Linked DNA regions of Saccharicrinis fermentans DSM 9555 = JCM 21142. The protein of the gene in region 1 interacts with the protein of each later gene in a pairwise test. Links are inferred from orthologs where the notes say so. Each region holds a gene or a part of one and is shown on either strand. Other genes may lie near its edges.

What was found.
Region 2: the proteins of dnaE (region 1) and CYTFE_RS0118585 interact in binary tests that used the Escherichia coli proteins (3 or more experiments, as listed by UniProt). The link is inferred for Saccharicrinis fermentans DSM 9555 = JCM 21142 from one-to-one orthologs.

The regions. Positions count from the first base shown.
Region 1 is NZ_KI912107.1:4,232,945-4,240,675, reverse strand. Bases 927-5,891 are described here. They hold dnaE (DNA polymerase III subunit alpha), read left to right. Parts: upstream 927-1,296; coding sequence 1,297-5,691; downstream 5,692-5,891. Other genes in these bases: CYTFE_RS0117245 (thymidylate synthase), read left to right, coding at 5,849-5,891; CYTFE_RS0117255 (AraC family transcriptional regulator), read right to left, coding at 927-1,060. In the rest of the region: CYTFE_RS0117260 (NAD(P)/FAD-dependent oxidoreductase), read left to right, coding at 1-184; more of CYTFE_RS0117255, read right to left, coding at 209-926; more of CYTFE_RS0117245, read left to right, coding at 5,892-6,643; CYTFE_RS0117240 (dihydrofolate reductase), read left to right, coding at 6,657-7,151; CYTFE_RS0117235 (ion transporter), read right to left, coding at 7,182-7,731. UniProt on the Escherichia coli protein: DNA polymerase III is a complex, multichain enzyme responsible for most of the replicative synthesis in bacteria. This DNA polymerase also exhibits 3' to 5' exonuclease activity. The alpha chain is the DNA polymerase catalytic subunit.
Region 2 is NZ_KI912107.1:4,552,865-4,558,499, forward strand. What follows is about bases 1,680-4,548. They hold CYTFE_RS0118585 (aminotransferase class I/II-fold pyridoxal phosphate-dependent enzyme), read right to left. Parts: upstream 3,747-4,548; coding sequence 2,613-3,746; downstream 1,680-2,612. Other genes in these bases: CYTFE_RS0118580 (TlpA family protein disulfide reductase), read left to right, coding at 1,680-2,200; recO (DNA repair protein RecO), read right to left, coding at 3,974-4,548. Outside these bases: CYTFE_RS0118575 (S1 family peptidase), read left to right, coding at 1-710; more of CYTFE_RS0118580, read left to right, coding at 821-1,679; more of recO, read right to left, coding at 4,549-4,702; CYTFE_RS0118595 (CBS domain-containing protein), read right to left, coding at 4,917-5,582. UniProt on the Escherichia coli protein: Shows aminotransferase activity with methionine and histidine as substrates, and to a lesser extent also with phenylalanine.

The DNA.
Region 1 (7,731 bases):
AAAGGAAAATGCTTTTTCGGTGTGGTATTTCCATAAAGAGCAATTATTGGCCGTTGATGCGGTTAATAATGCCAAAGCCTATATGATTGGAGCAAAATTTATCAGACAGAAGATTGGTGTTGATAAAAATAAATTGGGGGATAGTCGTATTCCTTTAAAGCCTACCAACCTATTAAAGGAGTAGCTATAAAATAAATATCAGCTGTACTTAATGGTTGAATTCATAGGAGCGCCCGTATTCTTTTTTATAATGATAGGGGGTAATGGATTTGTATTTTTTAAACTGCCGATGAAAGAAGGGCAGGCTATCGAAACCACTTAAATAACAGGCTTCCGATACGGTTACGTCCTTTTCTTGGAGAAGCTTACAAACTCTTTGTATTCGGTATTCATTCAGAAAAGAGAAAAAGGGCTTGCCCATGGCCTTGCTGAAGAATCGGGAGAAAGCTGATTCCGATAAACCAACAAGTTTGGCCAACGTCTGTAAGTGAATCTTATTTTGATAATTAGACTCTATATGGCTAAAAATGGTGTTTAAACGGTCGCTTGTTGTGGTGGTGATCTTTTGGCTTCTGATGGAGCTGCATATAAAACGTTTGTGAGCATAGGTGCTCAAAATATATAGTAACTGTAAAAATAGAATATGTTGATGAAGCCCTCTTTCTTTTATTATCTTTTCCATAAGCTCGATGATAGAGGGGGATGCTTGAATTTTTAAGCCTCGTTGACTGTCTTGTAATAGAGGAAAAAGGTCTGATAACTCAGGTCTGTCATCCACCAAAACCGGTTTCCATTGTATCACCAGTGATTGACACCTGGAAGAAGAACCTACCTCGTTTTTCCAGCAATGAACCATGTTGGGAGACATTAATACCAAGTCTCCCTTTTCAAAAGGCTCAATTTTATCGCCTACATATCGTGTCCCGGAACCCTCCAGGATATATACCAACTCGTATTCGGGATGAAAATGTAATGGATCAACAAAATTATCTTGGCTGTATTGGTAGGCTAGTAATAAGGCTTCTTGATCGATGGCTATGTTTTCTAGTATTGCTTTCATGTAACAAGGGTTGATCTTTAAATAATATGATACTATTATATAACAGTTTTGTTATAAAAAGGTTAAGCTTTATAGCTATAAATCATGCAATCTCAACGAGTGTTGAATGAAGAGTATCATTGACATAGCCACAGGATAAAAACTGGAACATAAATTTCTCGACATTCTCGCTTAAAAAGCTAACTTTGTGAGTTGAGTTCAATGCGAACTGTTTGACTATAAAGAGCTGATATACAATGTTTTTAATATTTGATACTGAAACTACTGGACTTCCTAAGAATTGGAAAGCACCTATAACCGATACTGATAACTGGCCCAGAATGGTACAGTTGGCATGGCAATGTCATGATGTGGAGGGTAACTTCTTGTTTGCCAAAAACCATGTGATTACACCTGATGGGTATACTATTCCTGAGGATGTGGTAGCAGTGCATGGTATCACCACTGAAATAGCCTACGAAAAGGGTATTCCTTTGAAAGAGGCGTTGGAGGATTTCATGGCCGATGTGGAAAAAAGTAAATTTATCATTGGTCATAATGTGAACTTCGATATTAATATTGTTGGTTGTGAGTTGATTCGCTCTGAGATGGATGAGCAGACCTTGGTGAATGCGCCCATGATTGATACTATGACGGGTAGTAAGGAGTTTTGTGCTTTAACACGGGGCGGGAAACTTAAAAATCCAACACTTACGGAGTTACATATAAAGCTTTTTAAAGTTCCTTTTGAAGAAGCGCATAATGCTGCGGCCGATGTGGAGGCTACTTCCAGGTGTTTTTTGGAGTTGATTCGGGTAGGAGGACTGCCTTTGCAGATGCTGCAAATGACAGATGCTGAGCTGGAGGCTTTTAGGAAGAATAATCCCCGTGAGATTGCTTTGGTGGGTATTAAGTACGAATCTTTTAAAGTGGATGTTTTTGAAGATATTCCCTTGGAGGAAGAGGAACGTATCATTACCGAGGCCGCTAAAGATGCGGAGATATGGCCCTTTGTTCATCTTCATGTTCACACACAATATTCTATTTTGGATGGAGCCAATAAAACAGGTGCCATCGCTGCTAAAGCCAAGGAAGATGGTCAGCCTGCTGTGGCTATTACCGATCATGGAGGTATGTTTGGTGTGAAAGAGTTTCATGAGGCATGTAAAAAGAACGATGTAAAGCCAATTCTTGGTGTTGAAGCTTATGTTGCTCAACGCGGCCATCTGCGTAAGGATGACAAAACAGATTCCTCAGGACATCATATCATATTATTGGCTAAAAACTACAAAGGCTATCAAAACCTATTGCAGCTCACTTCCATTGCACATACCGATGGTTTTTATTATAAACCACGTATTGATAAGGAGCTGCTTGAAAAATATAGCGAGGGTATTATTGTTACCAGTGCTTGCCTGGGAGGAGAGGTGGCTCAACATATTATGCAGGGAAACCTGGATAAAGCCAAGGAAACCATTCGGTGGTTTAAGCGGGTGTTTGGAGATGATTATTACCTGGAGTTGATGCGCCATATTAATAATGATCCTATTTTAAGGCGTGATACCTGGCAAAATCAAGCCAAGGTGAACCGTGTGCTGATAAAATTGGGAAAAGAATTGGGGGTGAAAGTGGTTGCGACCAATGACAGTCACTTTACCAATGAAGAAGACGCCGAGGCGCATGATATGTTGGTATGCTTAAGTACCGGTCGTGATTATACCGATCCTACACGCATGCGCTATTCTAAGCAAGAGTGGTTTAAATCTTGTGAAGAGATGAGTAAGCTCTTTGCTGATATTCCGGAAGCGATTCATAATACCATTGAAATAGCCGACAAGGTTGAGTTCTTTGAGCTGAATAGTGATCCTATTATGCCTCCGTTTGATATTCCTGAGGATTTTGGAACTTATGAAGGATATTGTGAAAAATATGATGAGGCAGCACTGATCGAAGAGTTTGGTGAAGATTCGTTTAAGCGTTTGGGTGGATATGAGAAGGTGGTGCAGATTAAACTGGAAGCTGATTATCTAGAACATCTAACCTACGAGGGAGCTAAATTGAGATATCCCGATAATTTTACGGAGGAAAAAAAGGAACGTATTGTCTTTGAGTTAAATACGATCAAGACCATGGGTTTTCCAGGGTATTTCCTGATTGTGCAGGATTTTATTAACTGGGCCAAGGATAACGGCGTTCTGGTGGGACCGGGAAGGGGTTCTGCTGCCGGAGCCGCTGTTGCCTATTGTATTAAAATTACGGATGTGGATCCCATTAAGTATGATCTGCTGTTTGAGCGTTTCTTAAATCCGGATCGTATCTCCATGCCCGATGTGGATATTGATTTTGATGATGATGGCAGGCAAAGGGTGTTGGATTATGTAACTGGAAGGTATGGAAAAGATAAAGTAGCCCATATTTGTACTTTTGGTACGATGGCTACTAAAAGTTCCATTAAAGATGTGGCCAGGGTGCTGAACCTGGATTTGTCGGAGGCAAACCGTCTGGCTAAGATGGTGCCAGAAGCTCCTAAGATGAATTTTAAAAAGGCCTTTAAAGAAGTTCCCGAGCTGGAGCTGGAGAAAGAGTCGCCCGATCCTTTGGTGGCTCAAACAATGAAGTTTGCGGAACAATTGGAAGGAGCCGTTAGACAGACAGGCGTGCACGCTTGTGGTGTTCTGATTGGTAAAAATCCTCTGGTGGAGCACCTGCCGGTGATGCCTACCAAAGGGGAAGAATTGCTCACAACGCAGTACGATGGACGTTTTGTGGAGAATATCGGTTTGTTAAAAATGGACTTTCTGGGACTAAAGACTTTGTCCATATTTAAAGAAGTGTTGGGTAATATCAAGCTGTCCAAAGGAATCGATGTTGATCTGGCAAATATTCCTTTAGATGATGAAAAGACTTTTGAGCTCTTTGGTAAGGGTGAGACAACGGCCGTATTTCAGTTTGAGTCTCCGGGCATGAAAAAGCACTTGCGAGGATTGCAGCCAAACCGTTTCGAGGATTTGGTGGCCATGAATGCCTTGTATCGTCCGGGTCCTATGGAATATATTCCTTCATTTATTGAACGTAAGCATGGACGAGAGAAAATCATATATGACCATCCTTTGATGGAGCCCTACCTAAAAGATACCTATGGTATTACGGTGTATCAGGAGCAGGTGATGCTCCAGTCGAGAGCATTGGGTGGCTTTACAAGGGGTGACTCCGATTCGCTACGTAAGGCCATGGGTAAGAAGGTCATTGCCATGATGGATAAGCTGAAGCTTAAATTTATTGATGGCTGTTTGGCGAGTGAGGACTTTGTGAATCCTTGTAAGAATGGAGAAACAACCATTAGTAAGCCCGAAGATCTCATTGAAAAAATATGGAAAGACTGGGAGGCTTTTGCCAGTTATGCCTTTAATAAATCCCACTCCGTGTGCTACGCTTTTGTGGCTTATCAGTCGGGATATTTGAAAGCGCACTATCCTGCAGAGTTTATGGCCGGGGTTTTGAGTCGTAACCTTACCGACATTAGCAAGATTACCACCTTTATGGAGGAATGTAAGCGGATGGGAATGGAGGTTTTAGGTCCTGATGTGAATGAGAGTTACCGTAAATTTACCGTAAATAAAAGTGGAGCCATTCGTTTTGGAATGGCAGGAGTAAAAGGTGTGGGAGCTGGTGCAGTAGAAGAAATTATCAGGGTACGTGAAGAGGGCGGACCTTTTAAGGATATATTTGATTTTGTGGAGCGTGTGAATCTGCAGACAGTCAATAAAAAGAACCTGGAGGCCTTGGCCGCTGCAGGTGGTTTTGATGGTTTCACCGATTTACATCGAGCGCAGTATTTTGCTTCGTTACCCGGAGAACAAACCACTTTTGTGGAAAACCTAGCCCGTTATGGTAACTTGTATCAAAATGATCAGGCCACAGCGGCCAGTTCTCTCTTTGGTGCAGCTGGCGCCAATGCGGCCATTACCAAGCCGGTAGCACCGGTCTGTGAAGAGTTTTCCATACTTGAGAAACTAGCCCGTGAAAAGGATCTGATCGGAATTTACCTTTCTGCACACCCACTGGATGTTTACAAGCTGGAGATAAATCATTTTTGTACAACCAAATTTAAAGATTTGGAAGACCTGGAAAAGATGAAAGGTAGAGATGTGACTATGGGCGGAATTGTGACGGCGGCTCGTTCCGGTACCACCAAAAAAGGGAATCCATATGGTATTATGACAGTGGATGATTATACCGGATCGTATGAGTTTGCCTTTTTTGGACGAGATTATCCTGAATTCGCCAAGTTTATGGTAGAGGGATATTACATTCTTATTAAGGGAAAGGTGCAGGAGAAACAGTGGAGTAAGGATGGAGAGCTAGAGGTGAAAGTTAATAAAATTGAGATGTTGGATGGGGTTCGTGAATCTCGAATATCGGGTATTAACATTCAGATCCCCTTGCAGTCGCTGGACGATGCTTTGGTGACCGATTTGGCTGAACTTACCAAGGAAACCGAAGGAAATGTGACACTTCGCTTTTCGATATATGATAAGGAAGACCAAACACAACATGCGCAGTTTTTTTCCAGATCAACAAAAATAAATCTGAGCGATGAAATAGTGGATTATTTGGATTCCCATCCCGAAATATCATTTTCATTATCTTAGTAATGAGGGTGCTACGTTGGACTTCTGCGCTTGTTTTGTAGAGAGCCAATGTAAGATGCTCGCAGAGAGAAAAATGTGGAGGTGTGAAATAATTTTTTATTTTTGTGACTCATAAAAAAGCAGTACTTTGTATGTCTGCTAAACTTGGTAAATAACTATGCAACAATATCTTGATTTATGCCAACATGTGTTGGATCACGGTGTTTCAAAAGGAGACAGGACGGGGACAGGTACCATTAGTGTATTTGGACATCAAATGCGCTTTAACTTAAAGGATGGTTTTCCCTTGGTGACTACCAAGAAGCTTCACCTTAAGTCCATTATTCATGAACTAATTTGGTTTCTTAAAGGTAGTACGAATGTTAAGTATTTGCAGGATCATGGTGTTCGTATCTGGAATGACTGGGCTAAGGAAGATGGTGAATTGGGGCCTATTTATGGTTACCAATGGCGTTCGTGGCCCATGGCCAATGGCGAGTATGTGGATCAGATTAAAGAAGTGATTGAATCCATAAAGAACAATCCCGATTCTCGTCGTCATATTGTAAGTGCCTGGAATGTGGGACAGCTGGATGAAATGCAATTGCCACCTTGTCATATCTTGTTTCAGTTTTATGTGGCCGAGGGTAAACTGTCGTGCCAGTTGTATCAGCGAAGTGCTGATTTGTTTCTGGGTGTTCCGTTCAATATTGCATCTTATGCCTTACTCACTATGATGGTGGCACAGGTTTGTGGCTTGGAGTTGGGTGATTTTGTGCATACCTTGGGTGATGTGCATATCTATAAAAATCATATAGATCAGGTTAAATTGCAGGTTTCACGTGAAACGCGCCAGTTGCCTACCATGACTATCAATCCTGCCATTAAAAGTATAGATGATTTTAAGTTTGAGGATTTTACATTAAGTAATTATGACCCTCATCCACATATTAAAGGAGCTATCTCCGTATAAATTAATTTAGCCAATGACAAAAATTTCAATGATTGTAGCTATAGCCAAATTGCAGGCTATAGGTCAAAATAACGATTTGTTAGCTTATATTCCCAAAGACTTAAAAAGGTTTAAAGCACTCACAACAGGGCACACCATCATAATGGGTCGTAAAACATTTGATTCATTGCCCAATGGAGCATTACCAAATCGCCGAAATATTGTGATATCCAGAAATGAAGCACTAAAGATTGAGGGTGCTGAAGTTGTGCATTCTCCTGAAGCTGCCATTGAACTCTGCAAGAATGATGAGGAGGCTTTTGTGATAGGTGGTGCAACTGTTTATGAAGCTTTTTTACCCAAGGCAAATAAGCTTTATCTTACCTTGATTGATCAGTTTTTTAATGATGCGGATACTTTCTTTCCTGAGTTTGATGAATCTGAATGGAAAGAAACGTATAGGGAAGAGGTGGCTGATGATCACCAAAATGACTTTAGTTATACCTTCTTGGATTTAGAGCGTAAATAGCCGCTTGTTAGCCACGGTCTGGCATTATTACTATAATTTTTCACCACAGAATTTACAAAAACGCGCGTCTTTATCATGTCCTTCTTTTAAACACGAAGGGCATACCTGTGTGGTGGTATCTGCTTCTCGTTTGCGTGAAAGCTCAGCGGTAACAATTCCTGTGGGTACGGCTATGATGGCATAGCCCATAATCATAACCAAGCTTGATAGGGTTCTTCCCAAGGCGGTAATGGGTGCAATATCGCCATAACCTACGGTGGTGAGGGTAACAATGGCCCAGTAAATACTAATGGGGATGCTGGTGAAGCCGCTGTCGTTGTTTGATTCGATGATATACATCAGGGTACCTAAAATAACAACCAAAATCAATACGGTGAACAAAAAAATGCCAATCTTTTTTCGGCTGGCCATCAGGGCTTTCCAAAGCTGAGATGATTCGTTGATATAACGTGTTAGTTTCAGTACTCTAAAAATACGTAGTAAACGTAAGGCTCTTAAGACCAATAGCATGTGTGTGCCACTAAATATTAGTCCTAAAAAAGTGGGTATGATGGCCATAAAATCAATAACACCATAAAAA
Region 2 (5,635 bases), 320 kb from region 1 along the record:
GCGGAAATTGTGTTCCTTTTTCAGTATTAAATGAGCAAATATCTAATGTGCGCTGCAAGATAGAATTAGATAAATTGCAAAGTAACAGAGAAACCCTTAGTTATGAATCACAAAGAAAAGGCACATTAATTATTGGAAAGCTTTGTAAATGTGCTACCTGTCCAAATATTCATTTGATGACTGCATCTGCATTCGTTATCAGTAAGGATGGACTATGCGTAACGAATCATCATGTATTTTCTCCGTCATCAATGGACAAGAACTCTTATATGGCTGTTTTTGTGATGGATATCGAGGGTAATGTTTTTCCTGTGGAGGAAGTTATGGCTGCAAATAAAGAAAATGACGTAGCGATCTTTCGGGTAAATACAAGTGAAACAAAATTGACCCCTTTGTCATTGGGTTCGGATATAAAGACTGGTGAGGAGGTAAGTGTGGTAAGTCATCCCCAAAGACAGTTTTATACTTACACAAAAGGATATGTTACAAGACATTTCGAAAGCCATGATGCGCCAAGGTTTAGTATTTCGGCCGAATTTGCTGTGGGCTCAAGTGGTGCTCCTATATTTAATTCAGAAGGAAAAGTGGTAGGTGTTGTATCCGCAACGAGGGCCAACTATGATAGCAGTGGGAAAAGCTTGCAGATGGTTGTGAAAATTGCCATACCTATTGAGGGTGTAAAGAAGTTATATGCCAATGAGTGTTTTTAAAATTAAATTATATATACACATGAAACAGAGGTGGCAGTGCAAATAATTAGACACACAAGTGAATAATTGAGATTTGCGCTGGTTAGTGAAGTTTCGCTAATTTTTAAAAAATGAAAAATATTGTAATTCTATTGCTTTCGACGTTGATACTAGCGTCTTGTCAGTTGTCCACAAAAAAAGACTATATCCTACTTACCGGATCTATTGAAGATGCGCCTGAAAAAGAATTTAGGCTGGTAAAAAGATCAAGTCCAGGAAGAATCTCTGTTAGCTTACAAGAGGATGGCTCTTTCTTCTGTGACACCATTACCTTTGGAACGGGACGGTATGTTTTTACAGATGGTAGAAATAGTGCAGAGCTTTATCTGATTGCTGGAGAAGAGTATAACCTGACAGCTGTTGCTAAAGATTTTAGAAACACTGCAAAGTTAACAGGAACTAATCCTGATGCTTCTAATTATTTATTGACAAAAATTGCCCGTATCATTCGTATGAGAGGCGATTATGCTGAATTTATGTCTCTTAAAGAATCTGAATTTATTGCTAAACAGAGCATGCTTAATGAGAGTTATCAAAGTTATTTGGATAGTTTTCCGAATATTCCGAAAGAATTTTCGGAAATGGAACGTAAGGAGTTGTATTATTACAATCTTTTAACTCTTATTCAATACGAAAGTCGACACCGATTGTACACTAAAGATGCTAGTTTTAAAGTTTCAAATGATTTTGATAAGCTGTTTGAAGGAGTGGATTATTCAAATGAAAAAGACTATAAACAAAGAGGGTCTTATGGCAAACTAATATCAGAACACTTCGGGAAGAAAGCCGACGAATTAGCAGAAAAGGAGGGGCTTGATATACACTTCGCTAAATTGAAGATATTTGGAAATATTGCTAGTGATTATATAAAAAACGATTTATTAATGGCAGCAGCTAAATATGATATTGGACGTGTGGATAGTTTAGATCAGTATTATAAGGCATTTGTTTCTGTTTCTACATCAACTCGTAATAATGAAAGTATAACAGAAAAGTATAAAGCCTTAAAAAAACTTGCGAAAGGGCAGCCTTCACCTGTTTTCACTGGTTATATCAATCATGCTGGAGGAACAACATCGTTAGGTGATCTTAAAGGAAAATATGTATACATTGATGTTTGGGCAACCTGGTGTGGACCATGTCTGGCGGAGGTTCCTTTTCTTAAAAAAGTTGAAAAACAATACCATGGTAGAAATATTGAATTTGTAAGTATTTCCATAGACGTAGAGAAAAAGAATGAGGCCTGGAGGAAGTTAGTGATAAACAAAGAATTGGCCGGTATTCAATTGCGTGCTGATAAGGATTGGGGGTCGGAATTTATTGCCAGTTATGAAATAAATAGTATTCCAAGGTTTATTTTAATAGATCCCAATGGTAATATTGTAGCCTCAAATGCCCCAAGGCCTTCCAACCCTAAGTTGATGGAGCTTTTTAGTGAGTTGAATTTGTAAAATTATGGTTTAGTCTGAAGAATGCAAGAGACAAGATAGCTGCCTACCAACTTGCTAGCTATCTTGTTTGATATGTTTATAATTTTCTTTTAAAGTTCACAAGGAATTAGGCTAAATTAATCATCTTTCACTGTGTAAAACGATCTTTGTGGCTTGTTTTAACTTATCATAGCCTTGCTATGTCTTATTTAAAAGACTACTTGAAAGATTGCATTTTTAACTCTTGTTACTAAGTGCTAATGCATTATTTCGGTTTAAATAAGTATTGTGTATTTTTAAAAAGGACTCCCCAGTGGTATTATGCTGGGGATTTTTTATTGCCTACGAAGCTTACTATTGTAAATGAATTATCTCTTGAGGCTGCATCCTTTATTTTTAACTCGAAAAATATGAGTTACGCCATAAGGAAGGTTTACATGCTTTTTAACCTAGCTGCAGCATCTAATATTTGTTCGTCGCTCACTGATAGGTTTATTTGTAAAAACTTTTTTTTGCTTTTTTCGTGGTAATAGAAACTGATGGGCATGGTAGCAATATCCTGCTCGTGAATTAACTTGATGGCAATATCGATGTCATTTTTTTCTAATGAAGGCTCAAAACTTATCAATTGAAAATAGGTTCCTTTGCTGGGTATGGCTTTGATCTTAGAGTCTTTGATGCAGGAGAGAAACAGGTCTCTTTTCCTTTGATGGAAAATAGCTAGCTGACTGAAATTATTTTGTTGCTTCATCCATTCTGCAATGGCCATCTGATATGGTAATTGAATGCCTTCGCCAATGATATCAATCATCTTACGTATCTCTTTGGTCAGTTTGGCCGAAGCCATGCAATAGCCCACATGCCAATTGGGAATATGGAGCGTTTCATCAAAGGATGATACAATAATGCTGCGCTCTCGTAATAGTGGATAAAGCGCTATGCTCTGGTGCATCTCACCATCAAATACCATATGTTCAAAGGATTCATCACTTAAAACAACAATGTTGGTTCCGTTGAGTATTTTCTGAAGGCGAATCATGTCCAGTTCTGACATGGTGGAGCCGGTAGGGAAATGTGGAGAGTTAATAATAATCATACGTGTTTGAGTAGATATTAATTTCTGTACTTCCTCCCATTCTACATGAAAATCGGGTGAGCGTAGTGTAACATAAATAGCACGTGCTCCTGTTGTCTCAATTGCTTGCTCGTAGCTTCTGTGGGCTGGTTCAAAAACCAAAACCTCATCTCCCTCCTTTAATAAGGCCATTACTGAGGCAAAAATACTTTGTTTAACTCCGCTTGTTATGGTGACCTCTGTCTCTGGGTCATAGCTATAGTCGTATAACTTAGCAGTCTTGGCTGCGATAGAGGCTCGCAAGTCTAATAAGCCATATCTGGGGGAAGGTATGTTGGCATTCTGCAGTATTTTGGTAAGTAGTAATTGTTCTAATTCTGTACTGCATTTGACCAAGGAGTGACTCTCAGCCAGATTCAATAATGAATTTTCTCGTGCATATTCCACCATTGCCATAGGCGATGTGAGGTTATTTGTATTGTGTATAGTCATAGCAATTAAATCATTCCTGTAATATGTTTGGTGGTTGATTTTAGGGTGTTAAAATGTTTTTTAACGACCTAATGTGGTGATAGCCTTATTTTTATCGCGTAAATCATGCTGTTAGTATAGCTTTTATAATGATCATGGCAAAAAGCAATTTACAAAAGTTTTTGCTATAAAGAGTTTCTAATGGGCAGAATAGCTTTAATATTCCGCCAACTGCGTATTTTATTCTATTACCGGTACAATTCCTTGAGTACTTTGAGTGATTTAATATTTGAAAAGCCGGAAAGGTGAAGTTGGTAATATTCCAACATTTTTTCGATAAACTTTGTTCTATCATCCTGGCTTATTTGTAGTGAATCTAATTCTTCAATTCTAATTTCACTAAGCTGGCGTAGAATCGATGTCTCTGAATGGTTCATGTAATGGGGGTGTGCAGGTTCGCTTTGTTGAAATGTGCCTGTTTTTAGGTTAAAGTATGGAAGCGCTTCGTTACTGTCCATGGAAGGAAAAAAACCCAAAGGCCGTGTTAAGCGAAACAATAAAAATAAGTGAAAATTTTGAACACCAGGTAAATGACTGTCCAGCATAGATATGGATTGATGTAGGAAGGTAAATAAGTTGGCATCTCTTTTGTCCTCTTGTTTTAAGGCTTTGTTAAGAACCTCTGCAAGGAAGAAAGCCAGACTGCGTCTGACGGGTTCAAATGGAATCTGGGTAAATGGGGTGTTTACTTTGAAATCTTTTATGCGGTGTATGGTTTTTTTTTCGGAATGATATACTTCTAAATCCAACAGGGAGAGCGCTTGTAAAAAAACATGTTTGTCTTTTTTTTTTCGACTTCTAACTTGATTAATCATGTATGACTGAAGTCCTAATTTCTGGGTGTAGATGTGTGATATAATGCTCGATTCGGCATATCTAGTGTAGTTTAGAACGATTCCTCTAGTTGACTCAATCATGGATGCTTGTTTTGTGCAAAAGTACAAATTTTATTGTCAGTTAATGTTGCTTTTTGCCTGCAGACTTTTGTTAGGTGAATGTAGTGTATCATTTATCAAAATTTTGTTTTAATCTGTGGTTGCTTCGTTATCTAGCTCCACTTCCCAATAGCAATCACCATGACTGGGCAGATAGTAGACGTGGCTCATTCATTGAGCCAAAAGCAAGCGGTAATTAAATGTTTAGGTATCTAATTAGGGCATCGTAATTTTTCTTCGTTACTTCATCTACAGTATTGTGTTCCGAGTAAGAGGCACTTACGGTGTAGTCATATCGGTCGAAGGCTCTAAGTACTGGAGTTATATCTTCTCTGTTTAGTTTAATTGTAATCTTTAATGTGTCGCTTGCCTTGTTTTGGTTCAAGTAGAAACTTAGCACTTTGGTATCGGAATCTTCGATGATTCTGGCTATTTCTGATATTGAATAATCGTAGGAGGGCACATCTATTTCTACAATTCCACCAGGGGTATGAACTGCAATTAAATCGGCAAAATTTTTCAATAAGTCGGTTTGTGTAATCAAGCCGAGGTATTCATTTTTGTCGGATAATACAGGAACCACAGTTAGCTGAAGTCTAGAAGCTACTTCGATAACAGCGTATATGTGTTGGTCTTGCGTAACAAAGGGAGCCGTCAAAGATAAAGGGAGGTTTCCCAGCGGTTCTTCAGGCTTGTTGATGTCATAGATATCTGTATCTGTCACTAGGCCCAGTAGCTCTTTGTTATTGACGATGGGAAGGTGCGATACCCTAAAAACCTCCATCCAGTTCAAGGCATTCAGGCCGGAATCTGAGGTTCGTAATGCGGGAACTATATCTGATATCAAATCTTTTGCTAACATACAATACTTTCAAGAAATACTCTTAACTTTGTCCCAAGGAGAGATAGTTGATT